3 regions of the Effusibacillus consociatus genome follow, and region 2 is predicted to be linked to each of the others. Evidence: riboswitches for the same ligand, from Rfam matches in the RefSeq annotation. Region 2 holds a riboswitch; each other region holds the start of a gene.

Evidence for each region. A riboswitch is a leader RNA that binds a small molecule or an ion and turns the genes downstream of it on or off. The one in region 2 is predicted to bind cobalamin.
Region 1: linked by a shared signal. The riboswitch ahead of cobT (nicotinate-nucleotide--dimethylbenzimidazole phosphoribosyltransferase) and the one ahead of ACFO8Q_RS02570 (cobyric acid synthase) in region 2 are both predicted to bind cobalamin.
Region 3: linked by a shared signal. The riboswitch ahead of cobK (precorrin-6A reductase) and the one ahead of ACFO8Q_RS02570 (cobyric acid synthase) in region 2 are both predicted to bind cobalamin.

The regions. Positions count from the first base shown of each region.
Region 1 covers NZ_JBHSHC010000022.1:43,093-50,390, forward strand. Annotated here, with positions in the region: gene ACFO8Q_RS03685 (ArsR/SmtB family transcription factor) at 254-592, shown strand; gene ACFO8Q_RS03690 (SRPBCC domain-containing protein) at 629-1,354, shown strand; gene cbpB (cyclic-di-AMP-binding protein CbpB) at 1,474-1,920, opposite strand; gene ACFO8Q_RS03700 (DUF1189 family protein) at 1,926-2,690, opposite strand; gene ACFO8Q_RS03705 (LCP family protein) at 2,867-4,174, shown strand; gene ACFO8Q_RS03710 (histidine phosphatase family protein) at 4,538-5,221, opposite strand; cobalamin riboswitch at 5,266-5,451, shown strand; gene cobT (nicotinate-nucleotide--dimethylbenzimidazole phosphoribosyltransferase) at 5,692-6,753, shown strand; gene ACFO8Q_RS03720 (adenosylcobinamide amidohydrolase) at 6,740-7,298, shown strand, end outside.
Region 2 covers NZ_JBHSHC010000014.1:149,928-157,225, reverse strand. Annotated here, with positions in the region: gene ACFO8Q_RS02580 (MMPL family transporter) at 1-75, opposite strand, end outside; gene ACFO8Q_RS02575 (cob(I)yrinic acid a,c-diamide adenosyltransferase) at 165-734, opposite strand; gene ACFO8Q_RS02570 (cobyric acid synthase) at 759-2,288, opposite strand; adenosylcobalamin-variant (AdoCbl-variant) riboswitch at 2,381-2,456, opposite strand; gene ACFO8Q_RS02565 (flagellin N-terminal helical domain-containing protein) at 2,590-3,951, shown strand; gene ACFO8Q_RS02560 (hypothetical protein) at 4,019-4,360, shown strand; gene ACFO8Q_RS02555 (class I SAM-dependent DNA methyltransferase) at 4,372-5,136, opposite strand; gene rsfS (ribosome silencing factor) at 5,327-5,674, opposite strand; gene yqeK (bis(5'-nucleosyl)-tetraphosphatase (symmetrical) YqeK) at 5,735-6,310, opposite strand; gene nadD (nicotinate-nucleotide adenylyltransferase) at 6,288-6,902, opposite strand; gene yhbY (ribosome assembly RNA-binding protein YhbY) at 6,927-7,220, opposite strand.
Region 3 covers NZ_JBHSHC010000157.1:71,645-78,942, reverse strand. Annotated here, with positions in the region: gene ACFO8Q_RS23410 (enoyl-CoA hydratase) at 1-664, shown strand, start outside; gene ACFO8Q_RS23405 (acyl-CoA carboxylase subunit beta) at 708-2,237, shown strand; gene ACFO8Q_RS23400 (MaoC/PaaZ C-terminal domain-containing protein) at 2,267-2,695, shown strand; gene ACFO8Q_RS23395 (MgtC/SapB family protein) at 2,932-3,456, shown strand; gene bluB (5,6-dimethylbenzimidazole synthase) at 3,511-4,173, opposite strand; gene ACFO8Q_RS23385 (cob(I)yrinic acid a,c-diamide adenosyltransferase) at 4,170-4,769, opposite strand; gene cobK (precorrin-6A reductase) at 4,744-5,535, opposite strand; cobalamin riboswitch at 5,745-5,908, opposite strand; gene ACFO8Q_RS23375 (long-chain-fatty-acid--CoA ligase) at 6,168-7,298, shown strand, end outside.

The sequences.
Region 1 (7,298 bases), on a different contig from region 2:
TTCACTGTTTGCTTGGAGAGAAAATCAATCGAACAGAAAAAAGTCTAAAGAGAATCAAGTTACCTCGATACAAATTAAAAAGATATAAACCGGAACAACCTGAATAAGAAAATCTTGCGATTGACGCAAGGTTTTTTTCATGTTGTGTAACGGAATTGGTCCAAATATTTACCCAATATTCCTTGACCGGAATATTCCTTTTCAGGTATATTCAGCTTGGAAAGGAGAAAGGTTATATGAGCGTGAAAGCAGCATGAACATGGCAACTTTGAGTGCTCTGGCCGAACCAAACCGATTACACATTGTCGAACTCTTGCGTGGGGGCCCTCTCTCAGTGGGGGAAATTGCCGACCGACTTGGGCTCAACCAGCCGCAAGCATCCAAGCATCTTCGCGTACTTAGTGATGCCGGACTCGTCGAGGTGCATGCCATCGCCAATCGGCGGATCTACAAGCTGCGGCCCGAGCCGCTCATAGAACTGGACGCCTGGCTCGAATCCTTCCGCCACGTCTGGGACGAGAAATTCGATCGATTGGACGATTATCTCCAGGAACTGCAAAGAAAGGAAGTGAACCGCGACGACAAGAAGTAGTCCTGCAGGTATTAACAAAATGACATAGGAATTGAAATGTCCAAACAAATCGAGTTGGTTATCACGCGCACTTTCGATGCACCACGGGAACTTGTGTTCAAGGCGTTTACTCAATCAGAGCACCTGCAGCACTGGTGGGGGCCGAAAGGTTTCACGATGAATGTCGCCAAATTGGATCTCCGCCCGGGAGGAATCTTCCAGTACAGCATGCGCTCCCCTGAAGGACACGAAATGTGGGGCAAATTTGTTTACCGGGAAATCGCTGAACCGGAGAAACTCGTCTACGTCAGCTCCTTCTCCGATGCGGAGGGGAACACGGTCCGGGCACCTTTCAGCAGCATCAGCAGCACTTGGCCGCTGGAAGTCCTGAACATGCTGACGTTTACCGAGCATGAAGGCAAGACGACCTTAACGATGCGGGGAGGCCCTATCAACGCGACGGAGGAGGAAATCAAAACCTTCGAGTCGATGCTCGAGTCCATGCAGCAAGGATTTGCCGGAACCTTTGACCAGCTTGCCGATTACCTGGCAATGGTAATTGATTCCTATGCTAATAATAAAAGTCGAAAAGGAGGGATTACAATGATAGAGGATACCCAAGAGGTGTTTGAACAACAACGTCAAGATCTCCTCAAATACAATGACCAATTGTCTAAAAGCATGAGACCTGATGAAGCTGAAATGAAAGGTCATCATTTGGCAGCGACTGTAGACGAAAAATTTGACATTCAAAAAGGAGATTTTGATTCCGGTAGCTACTAAAATCCTCCCGCCAGAGTCCCCTCTATGTAACGGTGCAGCAGCCGGGATTGATGCGCTTTCCAACAGAATCAAGGAAATGAAAAAAGGTCCGGCTATTGTAAGCCGGACCTTTTTTCGTGTTACTGAACGTTTTTCTCGTTTCGGAACTGACGATACACCAAGGCGAGAATCGATCTTCGGGTCAGAATCCCGACAAACTTGTTGTCTTGATTTTCAATACAGAGAAACGGGTTGTTGATGGACAGCTCCAATGCGCGCAGGAAATTGTCGCTTTCCTTGAGGCGGGGAACCTTGGTGTTCATGATGTCTTCCACTTTGCGACCGTCCAATTTTTCGTATTCGAGGCCTTGTAACCCGAGCATGGAATTAAAAATCATGTTGGTGCTGATCAAACCGTGAATCCGGTCCTGCAGGTCGAGAACCGGAATGACGGAGTACCCGGATTTGGTTAAAACGAGGAGGGCGTGTTCCAAAGAATTCCCTACCTGCACATGGGCAACCTTTTGAGCGGGGATGATGAGCTCTCTGATTTCCTGTTCGAGCAACCGACTGTTTTGCACATTCATTGTCGTCAATCCAAACCACTCCTTTCGCTGAAACTGCCAACACCATGGTAGATATAAGTGAAGACCGCCACCCAGAAGGCGAGTCCCACATAGGGTGACCTTAAATAAAAGTTAAGAAGATCAATCAGGGCAGCCGGAACAAAGGCAAATGCCGAGATTAACCATGCCTGCCTGTAGTTGAGACGGATTTTCCGGCTCGAAGCGAGGACGGATGCGATGAAAGAAAAGATCGTAATCTGAATAAACGTCCAGGCAATCAGAACAAACGAAAACAAGACCAGGAATACAATGAAAACGGGCTTCAACCAGGGTGTAATCTGTATCACAAGGTCTTTTGTAATTACCGTGCCATTGGCAAGCGGAAAAATGGCCACTTGTTTATACGGAATCGGCTGAACCCCACGTTCGATTATATACAATTCCGTCTTGCCTATGACCACTCCTGATGTGATTTGGTTAATCGAATCCTTGGGATAAGGAGCGGAGACATCGACAATTACATGATATCCATCCCGGCTCGTCAGTGTCAGCGGTGTGGCTGCATCCACACGCAGTTCGTTTCCGTCATATGTGAAGGAAGGCATTTTGGCGGGAAATTCTTTTTCCATAAAGGTTAAAAAAGGGTTCATCACTTTAGCCATGGAAAATGTCTGGATGGCGGTTACCAGCATAAAAAAGAGCAACAGTGTGAGAACCAAACGCCACAAAGGTCGTTGTGTCATTTCTTTGTATAAAGATGGTTTGCGTATACTGTTCCAGATCGTATTCAATTCACATCCTCCTAACAGGTATTATTGTAGCCGTTTCAAGACGATTCGTACAGCAAACCGCCATCTTTTTGAATTCAGGACTTTTGCAATATTTTCCGGGCAGGGACAGTCATGGTACAATGAACCCAAGATCGGAACGGAGTTTTCTGGGGTAAGGCGATAAAGGAGCGGTCAAATTGAACTTTCAACCCGTGAATGAAACCGAAAACCAATCGGAGCAAATCGAAAGCCGGGTCCGGACGCGCAAGCGGCGAGGCAGGGGATTTCGCAGAATTCTGCTTTTGTTGGCCGCATTTGTACTCGGCTTATTTTCATACAATCTGATTGCAGTGATGAAATTTCTTGATAAAGCCAATCAGAACCAATTTTCCAAAATCGGAAATTCAGTTGCCGCAAGCGAATGGGACGGACAAGAACGAGTCAATGTCCTGATGCTCGGCGTCGACAATCGGGATAAAGATAGCTCGCCAAGATCGGATTCCATGATGTTGGTCTCCATTGATCCGAAAACCAACACGGCTGCCTTGATGTCCATTATGCGGGATACGTATGTAACGGTTCCCGGGCACGGGAAGAACAAGATCAATCAAGCTTTCTCGATTGGCGGTCCGAGTCTTGCCGTCAAAACGGTCGAAGACTTTCTGCAAATTCCGGTTCATTATTATGTGGTCACCGACTTCCATGGGTTCGAGGGAATTGTCGATGCAATCGGCGGAGTTGACATCAACGTCGAGATTCCGATGAAGCATGTGGACGATGGTGTCTATGACATCAACTTGAAAAAAGGGCTCCAGCACTTAAGCGGCCGCGAGGCATTGCAATACGTCCGGTATCGTGGAGATATAACTGCGGATTTTGCAAGAACGGACCGGCAGAGGAAGCTGGTGAAAGCGGTTCTTGCGGAAATGAAGACGCCGCTCACGCTTGTGCGCTTCCCCAGTATGTTAAAAGAAGCCGAGTCTTATGTGCAGACCAACATGACGGCCACCGATTTGATGCGTCTGTCAACTGACCTTCTGGCTTTGGATCAATCGTCAATGAACGCTGTCCAGGTTCCGCCAAACGAACTCTTGACGGAAACGTACAACGCGATTGGGGAGTCCATCCTCCAGCCGGATGTGAAAGGTGTGCAGAAGTTCGTGCGGGAGACGCTGGGAGAAGACGGGAAGCCCGCCAATTCGAAATCGGCTTTGGCGGCGGGTGCCGGAGCAGGGGCGGGTTCAAGAGGAAATGGCGGACAAGGGGTGAGTTCCGGAGCGAATTCCGGAGCAGGATCAGGTTCCGGAACAGCTTCCCTACGAACAGGGACAGTAACCAGCGGCGTGAACGTCCGTCAGGGCCCCGGAACCAACAATCCGATTCTTACGTCTGCCGGACAGGGGGACCAGGTTGCAATCCTGGGCGAAACCGGCGGTTGGTATAAAGTTGAACTGCAAAACGGCACGGTTGGATATATTTTTGGTGAGTATGTGCAGGTGAGGTAAACGGGCAACCACTCGAGCTTTCGAGTGGTTTTTTCATTTTGGAAAAGTGGCCCCACTCCATAAACGGTTCAGTACGTATTCGCTCGTACCGGCCGGGATTTGGATAGGGGAAGTTTATACTACAGGATTGGAACATACATAGAGGTGAAATAGAGGTTTTTGACGGTCTTATTTCCCTAATTCCAGCGTCGATTTTCAGAATAAGAGATTTTCGGGGGCCTATTCTGCGATTTTGCAGACGTCACGGCTCCAAAGTATGCATATAAAGACTTGAAAATCCGTTAATGCCCGTCCACATTAAAAAAAGGACCCGTACTGACAGTTCTTAAAGGGGTCCCAGACTCCCATAGGGCGGATTTTTTCTCACACCGCCTTCATGCCCAACCGGTTTTTCGCCTCTTCAATCAACTGGGCGAATTTTTCTTTCGGAACATGGGAGGTTTCATTGTGGGTTTCCAGTTCAAACCTTCCGTCCTTCCACAATACCGTTGTCAGGCTGCAGTTCGCGACATGATATTCGTTCCAGTGTGATAATGGCTTATCAAGCAGGCCCGTGATGAAATACGCTATAGCGCCCGCATGTGTGACGATCACCACAGTCTGTTCCGGATGATTGTCTGCAATCCTTCGGATTGCCTGCTCAATTCGATGATAGAGTTCAGCCCGGGTTTCCCCTCCTTCCCACCCGAACTCATCATCGCCGGGATTTAATGCACGATCGACCATTTCTTTGTGCGTCTCATATAACTCGGTGATGGGGACTCCATCATAGACTCCAAAATTCATTTCTTTCAGCTCATCCCGACATGTGACAGACAGCCCGAGGCGGTTTGCAATGATCTCGGCGGTTTGGGCGGCCCGCTGCAATGGGCTTGCGTAGATACCATCTACTTGATTGTCCTCTCGAACCAGTTGTTCTAACCGATCGGCCACGCATTCCGCTTGTTGAACTCCCACTTCATTAAGAGGTGCATCTGTCCAGCCGGAAAGCCGATATTCCAGGTTGTGATCCGTAATTCCGTGTCGAACCAAAATTATCCTTGTCATTCCAGCCCCCTATAGTGCATGATGGAACTATACATATTTTCAATAATCCTATTATACTCACAGGTGCCGTTTCATAGAAACGGATAATAGCGGAAATCCGGTGCGAATCCGGTGCGGTCCCGCCACTGTAAGAGGGAGTCTCGTTCACTGGTCACCGTGAGAACATCGCGGGAAGACGAACGAAGATCATGAACTCGAGCCAGGAAACCTGCCTGTGAGTGTGAGAAGGCCGCTTTTCGAGGAAAAAGGGGCTGGTACGCGTATGTGCATACCTCCCCCTGGTCTTCGGACTGGGGGGAGTAACTATTATACCCATTAAAGTGATGCAAGCCTTTGTAGCATAATCCGAGTACTTTAATGGGGACCCGAAGAGCGTCAGTCCGGGTGTCCGCCGTATTGATGGGGATCCGAGAACCCAATCCGGGTGGACGCGATATAGGGAATCATATTCGAAGCTGGAGGTACTAACTATGTGGAAGTTACCGATTGGAATTGAAGAACTCAATCAAGAAGCGATCAAACTCGCAAGTGAACGGCATGACCAGCTCACAAAACCGCAGGGAAGTCTCGGACTGTTGGAAGAAATCGGAATCCGGCTGGCGGGGATTCAAGGGGAAACGATCCCAACCGTCACCCCGTGTGCCGTGGTTTTGATGGCGGGGGATCATGGGGTGACAGAAGAGGGAGTATCCGCATTCCCCTCCGAAGTGACGGTTCAGATGGTGTTGAACTTTCTCGCTGGAGGAGCAGCGATTAACGCGTTGGCCCGAAATGCGAACGCCGATGTCCATGTGGTGGATGTGGGTGTGAAATCGGATATTCCAGTGCCCTCGGAAACTTCGAATCGCCTGTGGGTGAAGAAAGTTCGTTACGGCACAGACAATATGGCAAAAGGACCGGCGATGACCAGAGAAGAGGCGGAGAAAGCCCTGCAGGTCGGATGGGAAATGGGAAGCCAACTCCATCAGGCCGGTTACAAAATGGTTGCGCTCGGAGAGATGGGGATCGGCAATACAACAGCCAGCGCGGCTATCACGGCGGTTTTGACAGGAAGACCCGTCCAGGAAGTGGTCGGGGTAGGCACGGGCCTCTCCAGTCAAGGGGTTCAGCACAAGATTGAGACCATTCAGAAGGCGATCCGGGTGAATTCCCCGAATCCAACAGACCCGATCGATGTATTGGCAAAAGTGGGTGGTCTTGAAATTTGCGGTCTGGCAGGTCTGATCCTGTCTTGTGCGGCCCACCGGATTCCGGTGGTTGTTGACGGCTTTATCACAAGCGCGGCAGCACTGGCAGCCGCCAAAATCGAACCGTTGGTCCGTTCTTATTTGTTCGGATCCCACCAATCGGTTGAACCGGGCCATCGTATTGTCTTGGAAGCATTGGAACTGCAGCCGTTGTTTGATTTCTCGATGCGCTTGGGTGAAGGCTCCGGGGCTGCATTGGCATTGCCTGTGGTGCAAGCGGCTGCACGAGTGCTTCGGGAAATGGCTACCTTTGCGGAAGCGGGAGTCGCCGATGCAGCTTCTTGATTCACAACTACTGCTCCCCGACGTGACGCTTGAAAGGTATGACAAACGATTGGTCATTAAAAGCGAGGTTCCCCTTCGAACCCTTAGTTCGGCAGTTTATCGGGGAGGGCGTCAGGACGACATCCGTTCGATTTTGAATCTGACCGTACATAAAGGATATCGATGCAGCGATCCGGCAGAAGATTTAAAACGTGAAATCCGGGAACTGGGGCTGCCGGACCAATCAATCGGGCTGATGACTGCTGTGGATGTGAAAAATGGCGTCGTCGCATTTGAGTCAGTTGGTTCCGAGCCCGACTCTCCCCTGCTTGTAGTTGCGGTGGTTACGGCGGGGAGCGGCAACGCATGGCGGGCAGGGACTTGGCCATCCTACCTGGGACAAGAGCAGACTTCCGCTTTAAATCCGTTCCCTTATCCCCTCGGAACGATTAACATGGTTGTGTTGATTGACGGGACAATGACGGATGCTGCCATGGTGAATGCGATAGCGACAGTGACGGAAGTGAAAACGGCAATTTTCTATGAACGGGGAATCCGGTGTCCCG
Region 2 (7,298 bases):
TATACCAATCCACAGGAGCAAAACCGTTTTTCTATGATCATAAACCCAGTATCCGAGCTGTTTAAATCGGTTCATAGATCCCTCCTTGTATCCGTCAAAACCCCCTTTTAATATGCTCATGTTCGGTACGAGTTACCACTGATGGTTTTACGTCATCTTGTTCCTTAACGAAAGACTTCTCCGCCTCTTTTATATTCCACATCCCCGACTCCGTCTCTAACATTCGCTGCTCTTGCAATCGCGAAGAAGAAATCGGAAAGCCGGTTCAAATATCGCCGGACTTCCTCATTAATAGGTTCATGTTCTGCAAGAGTCACTACTCTCCGTTCAGCCCGGCGGGACACTGTACGACAGATGTGAAGAGCGGCCGACACCGGACTTCCTCCCGGCAGGATAAAGCGCTTGATTGGCGGACATTCCGCATCGTAGCGGTCAATCCATTGTTCCAGACGGGTCACCATGTCCGCAGTGATTTTATAGCTGAGCTGCATCCCGTCCGGAGCTTTCACCAAAGCGAGATCGCCGCCTGCATCAAACAACTCGTGCTGGATTTCCGTCAAATCCGCAATCATTTCTTTATGTTTCGCCGGATCCATCAAGACAATTGCCTGACCTACCAACGAATTCAATTCATCAACCGTTCCGTATGCCTCTACGCGAACGGAATCCTTTCTTACACGACCGCCGATGACGCCCGTCATACCTTTATCTCCTGTGCGGGTATATATTTTCATCCGCAGATTCCCCCTTGGCATCGACTAATTATAATTCCACTCACATTTATATTCTTGCATGATCGAGAAAAGCAGTTCAACGTTGATGGCTCTTTCCACCGTATCCGCCCACTGATCAAACGCTTCTTGGCGTCGTCGATGGTTTGAGGTTGTCGCACCGATTGGAGCAAGGCCTTTTTTCATCCGGATTGTGTCGAGGAACGTTCGCCTATACAGATCATTGTGCAAAATCCCGTGCAGATAAGTCCCGATTACAGTGCCGTGCCCGTTGACTGCACCATCCTCTTTTTCACCACCCGCTGCCAGCAGTTGGGCAAAAGGCTGCATGTTTCCCCGTTCCGACTGCCCCATGTGAATCTCGTACCCTTCAATGGGTATTCCGGACAGTTCGGAAGCCTCGTCAGGCAGCTCCAACACCCGCCCCTTCACCTGAACGGTTGTTTTCGCCGAAAGATACCTGGTTCTTACATCCAACAATCCGAGACCCTCTACTTCCGGAATGTTGGACTCGACCAGATCCGGATCATACAGTTTGCTGCCGAGCATTTGATAACCGCCGCAGATTCCGAGAATTCGTGCTGTATCCGCCAGAGATTCGATGCGGGCTGCCAGTCCCTTTTTTTGCAACCACAATAAGTCTTCGATCGTGTTCTTGGTACCGGGCAAAATTATTAAATCCGGCTTCCCCAACTGATCAGGTGCAGATACGAAACGGATGGACACGTCCGGTTCATAACGGAGGGGATCGACATCCGTGAAGTTCGAGATATGCGGGAAACGGATAACCGCCACGTCCACCTCATTCACAGCAGCAGCCGAGGACAATTGATCAAGCACGACCGAGTCTTCGCTTTCAATATAAAGGTCCCGTTGGTAGGGCACCACCCCTAAAACAGGAATTCCGGTCCGCTGCTCAATCCAGGTCAGGCCTGATTCAAGAAGTCTGATATCTCCCCGAAACTTGTTAATAACAATCCCCTTCACCCGCGCGCGTTCCTGTGCATCGAGCAGTTCCAGTGTTCCGACAATGGAGGCAAACACACCGCCACGATCGATGTCCGCAACCAGTACTACGGGAGCATTCGCCACTTCCGCCACTTTCATATTGGCAATGTCACGTTCTTTCAAGTTGATCTCTGCCGGACTTCCCGCCCCTTCTATCACGATGACGTCATATTGATTGCGAAGCCGATCAAGAGATTCCTCAATCATACGCAATGCGGTCGGAATGTACTCCGTACGGTATTTGATGGCTGACATATCCCCAATCGGCACGCCTCTCACGACCACCTGCGCGGTCATGTCACCCTTGGGCTTCAAGAGAATCGGATTCATGTCAACTGTAGCCGGAACTCCGGCCGCCTCCGCTTGCACTCCCTGGGCCCGGCCAATCTCTTTTCCGTCTTGTGTGACATAGGAGTTCAGTGCCATGTTCTGTGACTTGAAGGGCGCCACCCGAAACCCTTTTCTTGCAAAAATTCGGCACAACGCAGTGCAGAGCAGGCTTTTCCCGACATCACTCGCAGTCCCTTGCACCATTACAGTCAAAGTCAATTAAAAATCCCCTTTCGCTTCATCTGCCTGCTTCGCGAATAGGGGGATGTCACTCATCTCCACTACCCCAAATCGCGAGGGCAATGACCGTAATGCAAAATAGGGGTCTGGCTATACAGTGGCGCGACCGCCCGGGAATTCCACCCGGTTCCCTAATTTGGTTCACTTATGATTCAGTTTACCTGATGAGGCGAATTCTGCCAACAGAAAACACAATCGACATTATTAGACAAAATATCCGATCGATTTAATTAGGTTTAAATGATAATCTATTTATTGGGGAAATAGGGGGATTTAAACAATGATTTATCTCAATTCAATTCAGCATGCGTATCAAAACTTACGCTTTGCATGGAATGAACACACTCATGCAGTATCCAGGCTTTCATCGGGGAAGAGAATTCAGACTGCCGCCGATGATCCTTCCGGGCTGGCTATTTCCGTGCGTTTTCACACGCAAATCCGAGGAAACCAACAGGCTCAGAGAAATATTTTGGATGCAGTTTCCCTAGCTCAAACGGCCGAAGCCGGACTCCAGAGCATTCAGGAGCAACTGCTGCGAATCAGGGAACTGCTGGTTCTTGTCCAAAACGGTACTCTTTCGGAGAATGATCGGCTCCATGCGCAGCAAGAAATCGATCAACTGATCGAATCGATCGATTCCATCGGTAAAGGAACCACCTTTAACGGGATCTCTTTGCTTTCTTCTTGGATTGAAGGGACTCCCGCGTCCCCTGGAACACCGGGAACTCCCCCCAGAACGGAAATCATTGTCAGACAATCGCCAACTTTCCAGACATCGTTCGATCTGAATCCAAATTCGGATCAATTCGTTGTACCCAATTACAACATACCGGTCAGGGCTGCGGACGGAAACTTCACCATTACCGCTGCTTTCACACCCATGTGGGGGAAAGGACCGGATAACGGTCCCGATTTGCATGTCATTTCCCCTATTGGAGAAAAGTTCGGTCTGAATGACGGAGGATATTTTAGCAACGGAAAAGCGGGCACCGTCAGCAGTGCCAGCGCTTCCTCCGTTACTTTTAATGGGGAGAAGAGCAACCCTGAAACCATGACATTTATCAGTCCCATAACCGGCGATTGGCAAGTGCGGCTGGTCAATCCGGAAAAAAAGAAGGCTTATCGCATCGAACTTACCATTGCTTATCAATATACGGAGACAGTTACGATTCCAGGCACACCCGGCACTCCTCCTGTCCCGGGAACTCCCGGATCAACCGGAAAAGTAACGATTCAAACCGGGTCAACTACAGGCGATGCGCTTCCTTTGGAGCTATCCTATGTTACAGCGGAAGCTCTAGGGATCCGGAACCTGATTGCAACCGATCCGAATGCGATCGGGAAGATTGACCAAGCAATGAATACGGTCAGTTCGGAACGGACCAAATACGGAATTTATCAGAATCGCCTACAGCACCGGTACGATGTTCTCGACACCCTCAATCTGAATCATGCAAGCTCCGTTTCCAGGATTGAGGATGCAGACATGGCAGCTGAAATGATCACTCTGGTTCGCGGCAAATTGCTTCATGATGTCGGAACAAAGGTACTCGTAAAAGAACTGGATACGTATCGGGACCGGATTGCTGCGCTGTTGACTTTCGCAAAAAATCCTATTGATTCAAATCAACTTTCATGATAATGTAATTGATGGAAATATGAATATACACCAATAATTTATACATAATTTTCGAAGAGGTGGTTATATGGAAATTGCAAAAGCAATTCAAATCATCGAACAGCTATCCGATGGTGTCGACCCTGTCACGGGAGAAGTGTTTCCTATGGAGAGCCCCTATCAGCATGCCGAGACTGTCAGAGCGTTAACGTTGGCCTGTAAAGGATTGGAGGCCCTCAATGAACGAAGCAGAAGGAAAGCAAGACTGCCCCAAAATGCCGGTAAGGCGTGGAGCAGCAGCGAAGATGAAGACGTAATCAACCAGTTTCGCAGTGGGCTTCCCATAAAAGAAATTGCTGAGCGGCACATGAGAACCGAAGGCGCGATTCTGTCCCGACTCGTGAAGTTAGGCGAAATCAAAGAGGAATAGAAGTGACTTCCCTACTTTGCCAGAATGAAATACCTCAAAGCCGTCTCGGACGGTTCCTCCCAGCAAAAATCCGCCCCGATCTCCACATGAGCAAATCCTGCCTCTCGAAGCAACCTCATAATCACTTCCTTCGGATACGCCCGCTGCCAATGAGTCTCTTGGAAGCGCCGATACAACTCATCTTCCACCTGCGCAAAGAAAGTTACATCGTACTCCACCTGACACCGCACAGGATCGAATTGGCTCTGCCATATGTAGGCTACATCATCCCTTACGTCATAAAACGTTTGCTGCCCAAGTTCCTCACGCAGTTTAAAAGGTGTATGCATATCAAACAGAAAAAATCCCCCCGGCTGCAATTGACTGCGAACGGATCGAAACGCCTGAAGCAAATCCGTCTCTTCCAACAGATAATTCAATGAATCGCAAAATGAAAGCGCGCAATCCACTTTCTCCGGGAGCAGGAGTCGTCGCAAGTCCTGCTGCAGAAAGCGGAGAAAGGGAGTCGGATGGGGCAATTTGGCCTGTGCCCGGGTTAACATTTCTTCCGATAAGTCAACTGCAAAGACCTGGTACCCTTCTTCCAAGAGGCGAATCGATATCGTTCCGGTCCCGCACCCCAGATCCGCAACCTTAAAACGACTGCGGACATCCGTTTGATTCCCCAGTTCTCGCTCCAATGTTTCGTGAAACAACCGCATCCATTCGTCGTAAGGCGCGTCCTGCATCAACTCATCATAAAAATCCGCAAACTCCCCATAGATCGTACGTTCCATTCCGACTGCATCCCCCAATAAAGAAAACTTGGCATTCACCAAGTCCTTCGACTTGTGAATGCTTAGTTGCACTTATGTCGATAGGACAAAATTTATAATTTCCTATCGACTAAGAAAAGCTCCTGTCTGAAGCATCGCTGCAAAGATTAAGAAGTGCCCGGTCCTCGAAAAGGTCCGGGCACACAATTTATTACACAATACTTAACTCCCTGGCGTCGCTCCAAATGCGGTCAAGGTTGTAAAATTCGCGTTCTTCTGCACGGAAGATGTGTACAACCACGTCACCACAATCGATTAAAACCCATTTTGCTTCATCATAGCCTTCCATGCCGCGTACCGGAAGTCCTTTTTGCTCCATTTTTTCCTTCACCGCTTTCGCGATGGCTTGCACCTGAGTAGTGGAATTCCCGCTGCATAAGACGAAATAATCCGCGATCACCGATAATCCTCGTATGTCGAGCATTACAATATCTTTCGCCTTCTTGTCTGCAACCGCCTCGGCTGCAATCTTTGCAAATTCCACCATTTTTTCACCCATGCACATGCCTCCTAGGAAAATGTAGAATGGTCCTACTACTTATTCTATGTCAAAAGAGGTTCAAACGACCCGTCCATCCTTCACGACTCGCCAGATTTCATTACGAGCTTGGACGGTTAAAGGGAAGATCGGGTGCCGGCGTTTGATGAGATACTCAATCGTGTTGTCAAATGAAAGAGCTAACGCCATGTTGAGATCCTCTTCTGCCACCTTGCGTAATTCCTCAACCGCCGGATACTCGCGTCCGGGTTCAAGCGCATCGGCAAGATAGACCACTTTTTCAAGAAGGGACATATTTCTGCGCCCGGAAGTATGGTATCTGGACGCATTCAACACATCCTCGTCCGTGATTCCAAATTCCTGCGGTGCAATGGCTGCTGCTATGTGACCGTGCAACAGTTCGGTCACCTCAAAAAACATTTCGTGTATGTTACTATTCTTCGCCATCTGCACCAGCTTTTCCTTCGGCCATTCCCTGCAAAAATCATGAATCCATGCCGCAAGCCTGGCGTGGTCCGGATTTGCCCCGTGAATACGGGCCAGCCGGTCTGCCGTGTGCACTACCCCTTCCACGTGTCGAAACCGTTTTGGTGACAATTCAGCTTTTACTTTTTCACGAATTTGCTCTTCGGTCATACAACCCATTCTCCTCAATAAAGCGAATCACTCGTTCCGGAATCAGATAGTCGACCGATTTTCGCTCTCGCAATCGTTCACGCAACCAGGTCGAAGAGATCTCGAGTCCCGGCATTTCCACGTAATGGATCCGTTCTTCGGAACGGGGAAATACCCTTCGCAAGGTGCTTCTGCATTCATCCATTGCGAACCCGGGCCGGGTCATTCCAATCAAGCTCGCCAATTCCAAAATCCGGGTGGGCGATTGCCAATTGGGAAGATCGCAAAGCATATCCGCACCCATAATAAAGTATAACTCATCATCCGGGAATTGAGACGCAAAATGTTCCAGTGTGTCTACAGTATAAGAAGGTCCCTCCTGCTGCAGTTCCCAGTCAGACACCTGAAAATCGGGCTCGTACCCAACCGCAAGAACTGCCATTTGCAGACGTTTTGCGGCCGGGGTGAGGCCGAACCCGTTCTTGTGGGGCGGAACACCGGCCGGAATGAAAATCACACGGTCAAGTTTTAGCGCCTCTTTAGCTAATCGTGCGGCTACCAAGTGACCAATGTGAACGGGGTCAAACGTTCCGCCAAACAGACCGATTTTCATTCCATCACCACCTGCAACCATCATCTATTTCGGCAGTTCAATCTGCTTGTTTTCCGAGGATTCTCTGTACAAAACCACTGTTTTGCCGATCAACTGGACGAGCTCCGCGTTCGTTCCTTCCGCCAGTTGCTCCGCCACTTCATCCTTGTCGAATTCGCAATTATTCAGGATGGATACTTTGATCAGTTCTCTCGCTTCCAATGCAAGAGACACCTGGTCTAACATGTTTTCCGACACGCCGCCCTTGCCGACCTGCAGAATCGGATCCAGATGGTGGGCCATTGAGCGCAGATACCTTTTTTGTTTTCCTGTAAGCAATTTGATTACCCTTCTTTCATCTTCTTTTCGGGGTCCCCGCAACATGGCGAGACTTATGCTTTAGCATTTAGCGAGACC
Region 3 (7,298 bases), on a different contig from region 2:
AAATGAAATCCGGTTTGACCGCTCTGTCCGCTGCGTAATTATTACAGGAGCGGGGGAGAAAGCGTTTTGTGCGGGGGCGGATCTGAAAGAGCGCTCCGGGATGGATCCAACGCAGGTTCGGAAAACGGTCTCCCTGATCCGGGGGGATATGAATGATCTGGAATCGCTTCCACAGCCGGTCATTGCGGCCGTAAACGGTGTGGCGCTGGGCGGAGGAACAGAACTGGCACTGGCCTGTGACATCCGGGTGGCATCTGAACACGCGAAGTTTGGTCTGACTGAAACGTCTCTCGGAATCATTCCGGGGGCGGGTGGCACCCAGCGATTGCCTCGACTGATTGGCAAGGGACGGGCGAAAGAGCTGATTTTTACCGCCAAACGAATCGATGCAAATGAAGCTTTGGCTATCGGACTGGTTGAGTATGTTACACCCGCCGAATCCTTAATGGAGAAAGCTTTGGAAATTGCGGAACAGATTGTCCGCAATGCCCCCATTGCAGTGGCCCAAGCCAAATATGCGATTGATAAAGGCTTTGATGTGGATCTCAATACAGGCCTTGCGATTGAGATGAATGCTTATGAAGTGACCGTTCCGACGAAGGATCGGCTCGAAGGATTGCAGGCGTTTAAGGAAAAACGGGCGCCAAACTATATCGGGGAGTAAAAAACTCCCATTAAAAAATTATTTGCGGAGAGGAGAGATCAGCGTGTCATTCGAAAAAGATTTGCAGGCTCGCGTCGAACAGATCAAGAAGGGTGGAGCTTCGAAATATCATGAAAAGAATGCGGAACAGGGAAAGCTGTTCGTGCGAGATCGCTTGCAGTTGTTGTTTGATCGGGGCTTTGAGTTGGAGGATGCACTGTTTGCCAACTGCATGGCCGAAGACCTCCCGGCAGACGGTGTTGTCACCGCAATCGGCAAGGTAAACGGGCAAGTGGTTTGTGTGATGGCCAACGATTCTACGGTCAAGGCGGGTTCTTGGGGTTCCCGAACGGTTGAAAAAATCATTCGGATTCAAGAGACTGCAGAGAGGATGCGGGTCCCGTTGATTTATCTGGTTGACTCGGCCGGGGCGCGTATTACGGATCAGATCGAAATGTTCCCGGGAAGACGGGGAGCCGGACGGATTTTCTACAATCAGGTGAAGCTGTCGGGCAAAATCCCGCAGGTATGTTTGCTGTTTGGACCTTCCGCCGCAGGGGGAGCGTATATTCCCGCGTTTTGTGACATTGTGATTATGGTTGACGGCAATGCGTCAATGTATTTGGGATCTCCCCGCATGGCGGAAATGGTCATTGGTGAAAAAGTCACCCTTGAGGAGATGGGCGGAGCCCGGATGCACTGCTCAGTGTCCGGGTGCGGGGATGTGTTGGCTGCCAACGAAGAGGAAGCTATTGCATTGGCACGCAGGTATCTCTCGTACTTTCCGGCCAATTTTTCCGAAAAACCGCCTGTCCAAGAAGCCAAGGCACCCAAGCAATTCGAGAAAACGCTTGAAGAAATTATCCCGGCCAACCAGAATGCTCCATTTAACATGTATGACCTGATTGACCGGATCATCGACGAAGGGTCGTTCTTTGAAATCAAGAAACTGTTCGCGGGTGAATTAATCACGGGATTGGCCCGCATGAACGGAAAAGCGGTCGGCATCATCGCGAACCAACCGCGCGTAAAGGGCGGCGTGTTGTTCCATGACTCTGCAGATAAGGCGGCACGGTTTATCACATTGTGTGACGCGTTCCATATACCGGTCCTGTTCTTGGCTGACGTGCCAGGGTTTATGATCGGAACGAAGGTCGAACGTGCAGGTATCATCCGTCATGGTGCCAAGATGATCTCCGCAATGTCGGAAGCTTCTGTGCCCAAGATTTCGGTGATTGTACGGAAGGCGTACGGAGCGGGTCTCTACGCAATGGCGGGGCCTGCGTTTGAACCGGATTGCTGCCTGGCTCTGCCTACGGCACAGATCGCCGTCATGGGACCGGAAGCTGCGGTGAATGCGGTGTACGCAAACAAAATTGCCGAGCTGCCGGAAGAGGAGCGGGCTGCTTTTATCGAAGCAAAACGGGAGGAATATCGCAAGGATATCGATATCTACCGTCTGGCATCCGAAATGGTGATCGATGGCATCATCCCGGCCAATTCCCTGCGGGATGAGTTGATAAAGCGGTTTAAGGCATATTCATCGAAGTACATGGTGTTCTCGGAGCGGAAACACCCTGTGTATCCGGTGTGATAATGAAGTAAGCGGTTAGGAGGAAACGGATGTTTAATCGGACTTTTGAAGAGTATGAGGTAGGGGAACAGTGGGTCAGCCGCGGCAGGACGTTAACAGAATCAGATATTGTGAATTTCGCCGGGGTAAGTGGAGATTTCTATGTGCTGCATACGGATGCAGAGTATGCCAAAGGAACACCGTTCGGACAACGAATCGCGCATGGAATGTTGGTTTTATCGATTTCAACAGGGTTAATGGATTTCTTTCCCGGCAAAGTTCTGGCTTTTTACGGCATCGATCAACTTCGATTCACCGCGCCAACGTTTATCGGGGATACAGTCCATGTGGAAATGGAACTGCTTGAAAAACATGAACGGCGGTCGGGAGGTTTGCTTGTTGTGAAACATGAAGTAAAAAAGCAAACAGGAGAGCCGGTGATTGTCGGAACTCTGAAAATACTGGTCGGGGCAAATTAATGCCCCTTTTATCAAACGACACGGAAACAGACAAACGGTTATCCGTTCTATCCGGTGTGATGCTTTTTTTGGCATAAACCTATAAAGGAAAGCATGAAAGAGGGGTTCCTATCAATGGGGGGAGCCTCTTTTTAATTTGGATTTTTCGAATAATACGATTTTCTAATGCATACCCAATTGTAAAGAGGAGCCGGGCACAGAAGGAGTCGCTTTTTTTCGGCAAGGGAGGGGAACGCATGGATTTTCTTGAGATGATCTATCGGCTGCTAATTCAAGCCAACTGGGAAATGTATGTACGGATTCTGATAAGTGCTGTCTTAGGACTTTACATAGGCTGGGATCGGTCGTATAAAAATAAACCTGCCGGGCTGAAGACCTATATGTATGTATCCGTCGCTTGCACATTGATTACTCTTGTCTCCATTTATAGTGTGAGACTCTACAGCAGTCCGAACAGCGGTACGATGATGGATCCCATGCGCCTCGCGGCACAGATTGTGACGGGGTTGGGTTTTTTGGGAGCGGGGGTAATTTTAAAAGACGGCTGGCAGGTCAAAGGGTTAACCTCTGCCGCCATGATCTTTTTTGCGGGTGGAGTGGGGATTGGGATTGGGGCCGGATTCTATGGGATCGTGATTTTTTCGGTCATCACGACATTTGTTTTCGCGAGAGTGGGTTTATATTTTGAAAAAAGGCATCGAAAATTTGCCCGAAGCAGCAGCCCGAATCCCAACGCTTCGAAACATGATGAGGTCATTTGAATCGAATCTCGAGGGGATTGGATGGCTGCAAGTTAAGCGGGGAGGCGCGTTGCATCAGCCTCCCCTTCGAGCTCCCCATTTTTCATCGAAAACCAGATCTGCAAGAGGAATTCGCCCCCGCCAGCCGGATGTTTCGAGCAGTGGGCGCGGAGGAAAATCATCGACATACCCGAGGGAGATCAGACCGATCGGGTCGATGTGCGGAGGTATATCGAGAATGTGGCGGATGTCCGGTTTTTTGAAAATTGACACCCAGCCCATGGCGATTCCTTCTGCCCGAGAAGCCAGCCACATATTCTGGATGGCACAGGATACAGAGAACACGTCCGTTTCGGGAATCGAGTTGCGGCCCAATACATGTCGGCCGCCCCGGGTAGGATCACAAGTGACACAGATCGTTAACGGTGCCTGAAGAATTCCTTCCACCTTTAGTTTCAGGTAAAGATCTTGACGGTTGTCTTCGAAATGCAGGGAGGCGGCGACTCTTTCCCGATCTACCGCGTCTCGTAAGCGTTGCTTCACTTCCTGCGAACGAATCAAAATAAAGTTCCACGGCTGCATGAACCCGACGGAAGGGGCATGGTGTCCGGCATCCAGGATCCGGGCAACCGCATCTTCATCAAGCGGATCAGGCAGGAAAGAACGGATATCACGCCTTTCATAGATGGCTTTGTAGACGGCAGCGCGTTCTTGATCGGTAAAAGCGTGGCGGTTCATTGGGAATCTGCCTCCTTGCCTTTGCCCATTGCATGCCGGAAAACATTGCGGGAACGAATGTATTCCCGGTCGAAACGTCCGCAGCGTGCGTTGGCGGCACGGGCCATCGCGAAAAACAGGTCAGACAGCCGGTTCAAATAACGCAAGCATTCCGGATTGATCGATTCCGTTTTGGACAGAGCGACCACCCGCCGTTCCGCTCTACGGGTTACCGTACGGCAGACGTGAAGCTTGGCGGCAGGACGTGAACCTCCGGGCACAATAAATTTTTTTACCGGCACGGCTTGCTGCATATACTGATCGATCAATGGTTCAAGACGATCCACCATTTCGGCTGTCACTTTGTACGGACGAACCTCTCCGACCGTTGCCAAATCGCTCCCAACATCAAACAGTTCCTGCTGGACGTCATCCAAAACATCCGCCATATCCCGCAGATCGACCGGCCACTCTTCAAGTAATGCCAATGCATCGCCAACGAAAGAATTCGCTTCATCTACGGTGCCGTAAGCGTCAACCCGTAAATCATCTTTGCTGCGTCGATCCCCGACAAGAGCTGTCGTTCCTTGATCACCGCTGCGTGTGTAAATGCTCATCCGGAATTGCCTCCTTTAATGATTCAATCACATCTTTGACAGATTCATACACCCGCCCGTAGTCGATTCCCGGCCGGCAAATCACGATCACCCGGATGCCGTTGTCCAAGGCAGCTTTCACCTTTTCTTTGACAGATCCCTCTGCACCCGATTCTTTGGTGATCACGGTGGTTACATTATAATGACGATAGAAAGCGACATTCAGGTCTTCGGAAAAAGGGCCCTGCATTGCCACTATATTCTTTTGCGGGATCCCAAGTTCAGAACACTTGCGCATGTTGTCCTCCGTGGGGAGCATGCGGGCAATCATGCGGATTCCATCTATGCCGTTGAGAATTTCGGCAAATATGTGGAGTGTCTTGGAACCTGTTGTCAAAAAAATGGTTCCTTTCCGTTCCAAAGCGGCTTCGGCAGCCTCCCGATAATCCCGGACATACGTAATCAGAGGATGATCCGACAAAATCGTACCGGGACGTTCATAACGGAAATAAGGAATTCCCGTGAAATTGGCTGCCTGCATTGCATTTTGCGAAGCGATTTCGGCAAACGGATGACTGGCATCGACAACGGCGATTATCTTTTCCCGCTGCAGCATTTCAACCATTTCCTCCGTCGTTTTGCGTCCCACAGAAACCGCAAGTCCCGCTTCCCTTAAAGATTCCGCAGCTGATTCCGTGACTACCGAAGTGAGCAGCGAATATCCCGCGGATCGCAGTTCAATCGCCAATTCGCGGGCGTCGCTCGTGCCCGCCAAGAAGAAAATCATTGATCATACCCCCAATGACACCCCAAAAAGTGAAGAAAACGTTTCAACGGGAATTCCGAGTACTTTTTGGGGGCCCCATAATTATTAAACAATAATAAACCCCTCGCCAGGGAGGGGAAGGACACACCAAGACCATGCAGACAAAGAAACAGTCCCGTGTGACACCTCCCTATCTCCCGTAGGTACAGCGCGTCGTGCGACGCGACATTACGGTGCCGCTGGAACAGGCAGGTCTCCTGGCTTCGAATCTTCATCCTGTACTCCCTTCCCAAGCATATGCTCAGTGGCTTCCATACAGGACTCCTCGTTACAGTGGCGGGACCGCGTTGGATTTGCACCAAACTTCCCTTTTTCCTGTTCCCGAAAATATCCAATTGTTCATTAGTCCGAACTCCATATCCATGTATTCGGAACGGTTGCTTAAAATCCTGCCGATCCCAAAAATTTCACGGGGAAGGAAAGCGGTTAGTTGTTTCGGCTTTCGATATTGAGATGTTTTACAAAATATTATAAAATTAAATTCGATAGATAACCTGAGTATTTATTTTCACTCTTCAAATGAATGAATATTCATTCATTTGGTCTTGTTATCATATCATGAGGCAGGCCAATATTTTTTGGGGGAGAGGCAAATGACCACGACTGAAGAACAAAATCTGCTCAATCTTACTTTGCCAGGATTTTTGGAACAAGCTTGTAAGCGGTTTCCTGTACGAACCGCCATTCACTTTAAGGGACTGGAATTGGATTATCAAACACTTTGGGTATATGCGAATCGTTTTGCTGCCGGGTTATCCGGACTTGGAATCGAAAAGGGAGACCGGGTGGCCATTATGCTCCCAAACTGTCCTCAGTACGTCGTAGCCTATTACGGGATTTTGCTGGCGGGCGGAATTGTGGTCCAGCTCAACCCGATGTCGGTAGAGCGAGAGATCGACTATTTTCTGAGTGACTCGGGGACCAAAGCAATGGTGGTGTTTGCCCCGCTGTTGCCAAAGGTCGCAGGAGCACCAAGTTCTGCGAATCTGGTGAAGAAAATCGTTGTCGATTTGCCGCCAACCGGTACGGTTTATGAGGGGGATGCGGTAGGGTTTGAAGCTTTCGTTGCTGGAGCACCCATACCAACCTCCCAAGTGGAAATTTCACCGGAGGATGTAGCGGTTTTGCAGTATACCGGCGGAACGACCGGTCGGTCCAAGGGCGCTATGCTGACCCATCGGAATATTGCTGTCAATGCTTATCAAACATATGTCGTGATGGGGGGAGAACAGAAGGAACAGGATCGTTTTCTGGTAGTTCTTCCGCTCTTCCATGTGTATGGAATGACAGTGGCAATGAACGCCGGCATCGTGGGTGGCTCTCAGTTGGTCATCCTGCCGCGTTTTGATCTGGAAGAAACCTTGAATACAATCAGGGAAACAAGACCGACGATTTTTCCGGGTGTCCCCACTATGTATGTAGCGATTAACTCTCATCCGAAAGCGGAAGAGTACGGGATTTCGTCAATTCGCATTTGCGTGAGCGGTTCTGCCCCCATACCGGTTGAAGTCATTAAAGAATTCGAAGCGAAGACGGGCGGAACAATGATCGAAGGGTACGGCTTGTCAGAAGCGTCGCCTGTTACCCACTTCAATCCGCTTGAAAAACGGAAGCCCGGATCGATCGGCAGCACACTTGTTTACACAGAAGCCAAAATTGTCGATGTGAGTGATCGAACGAAGGAACTTCCGCCATATGAGGCGGGTGAGCTTCTCATTCGCGGT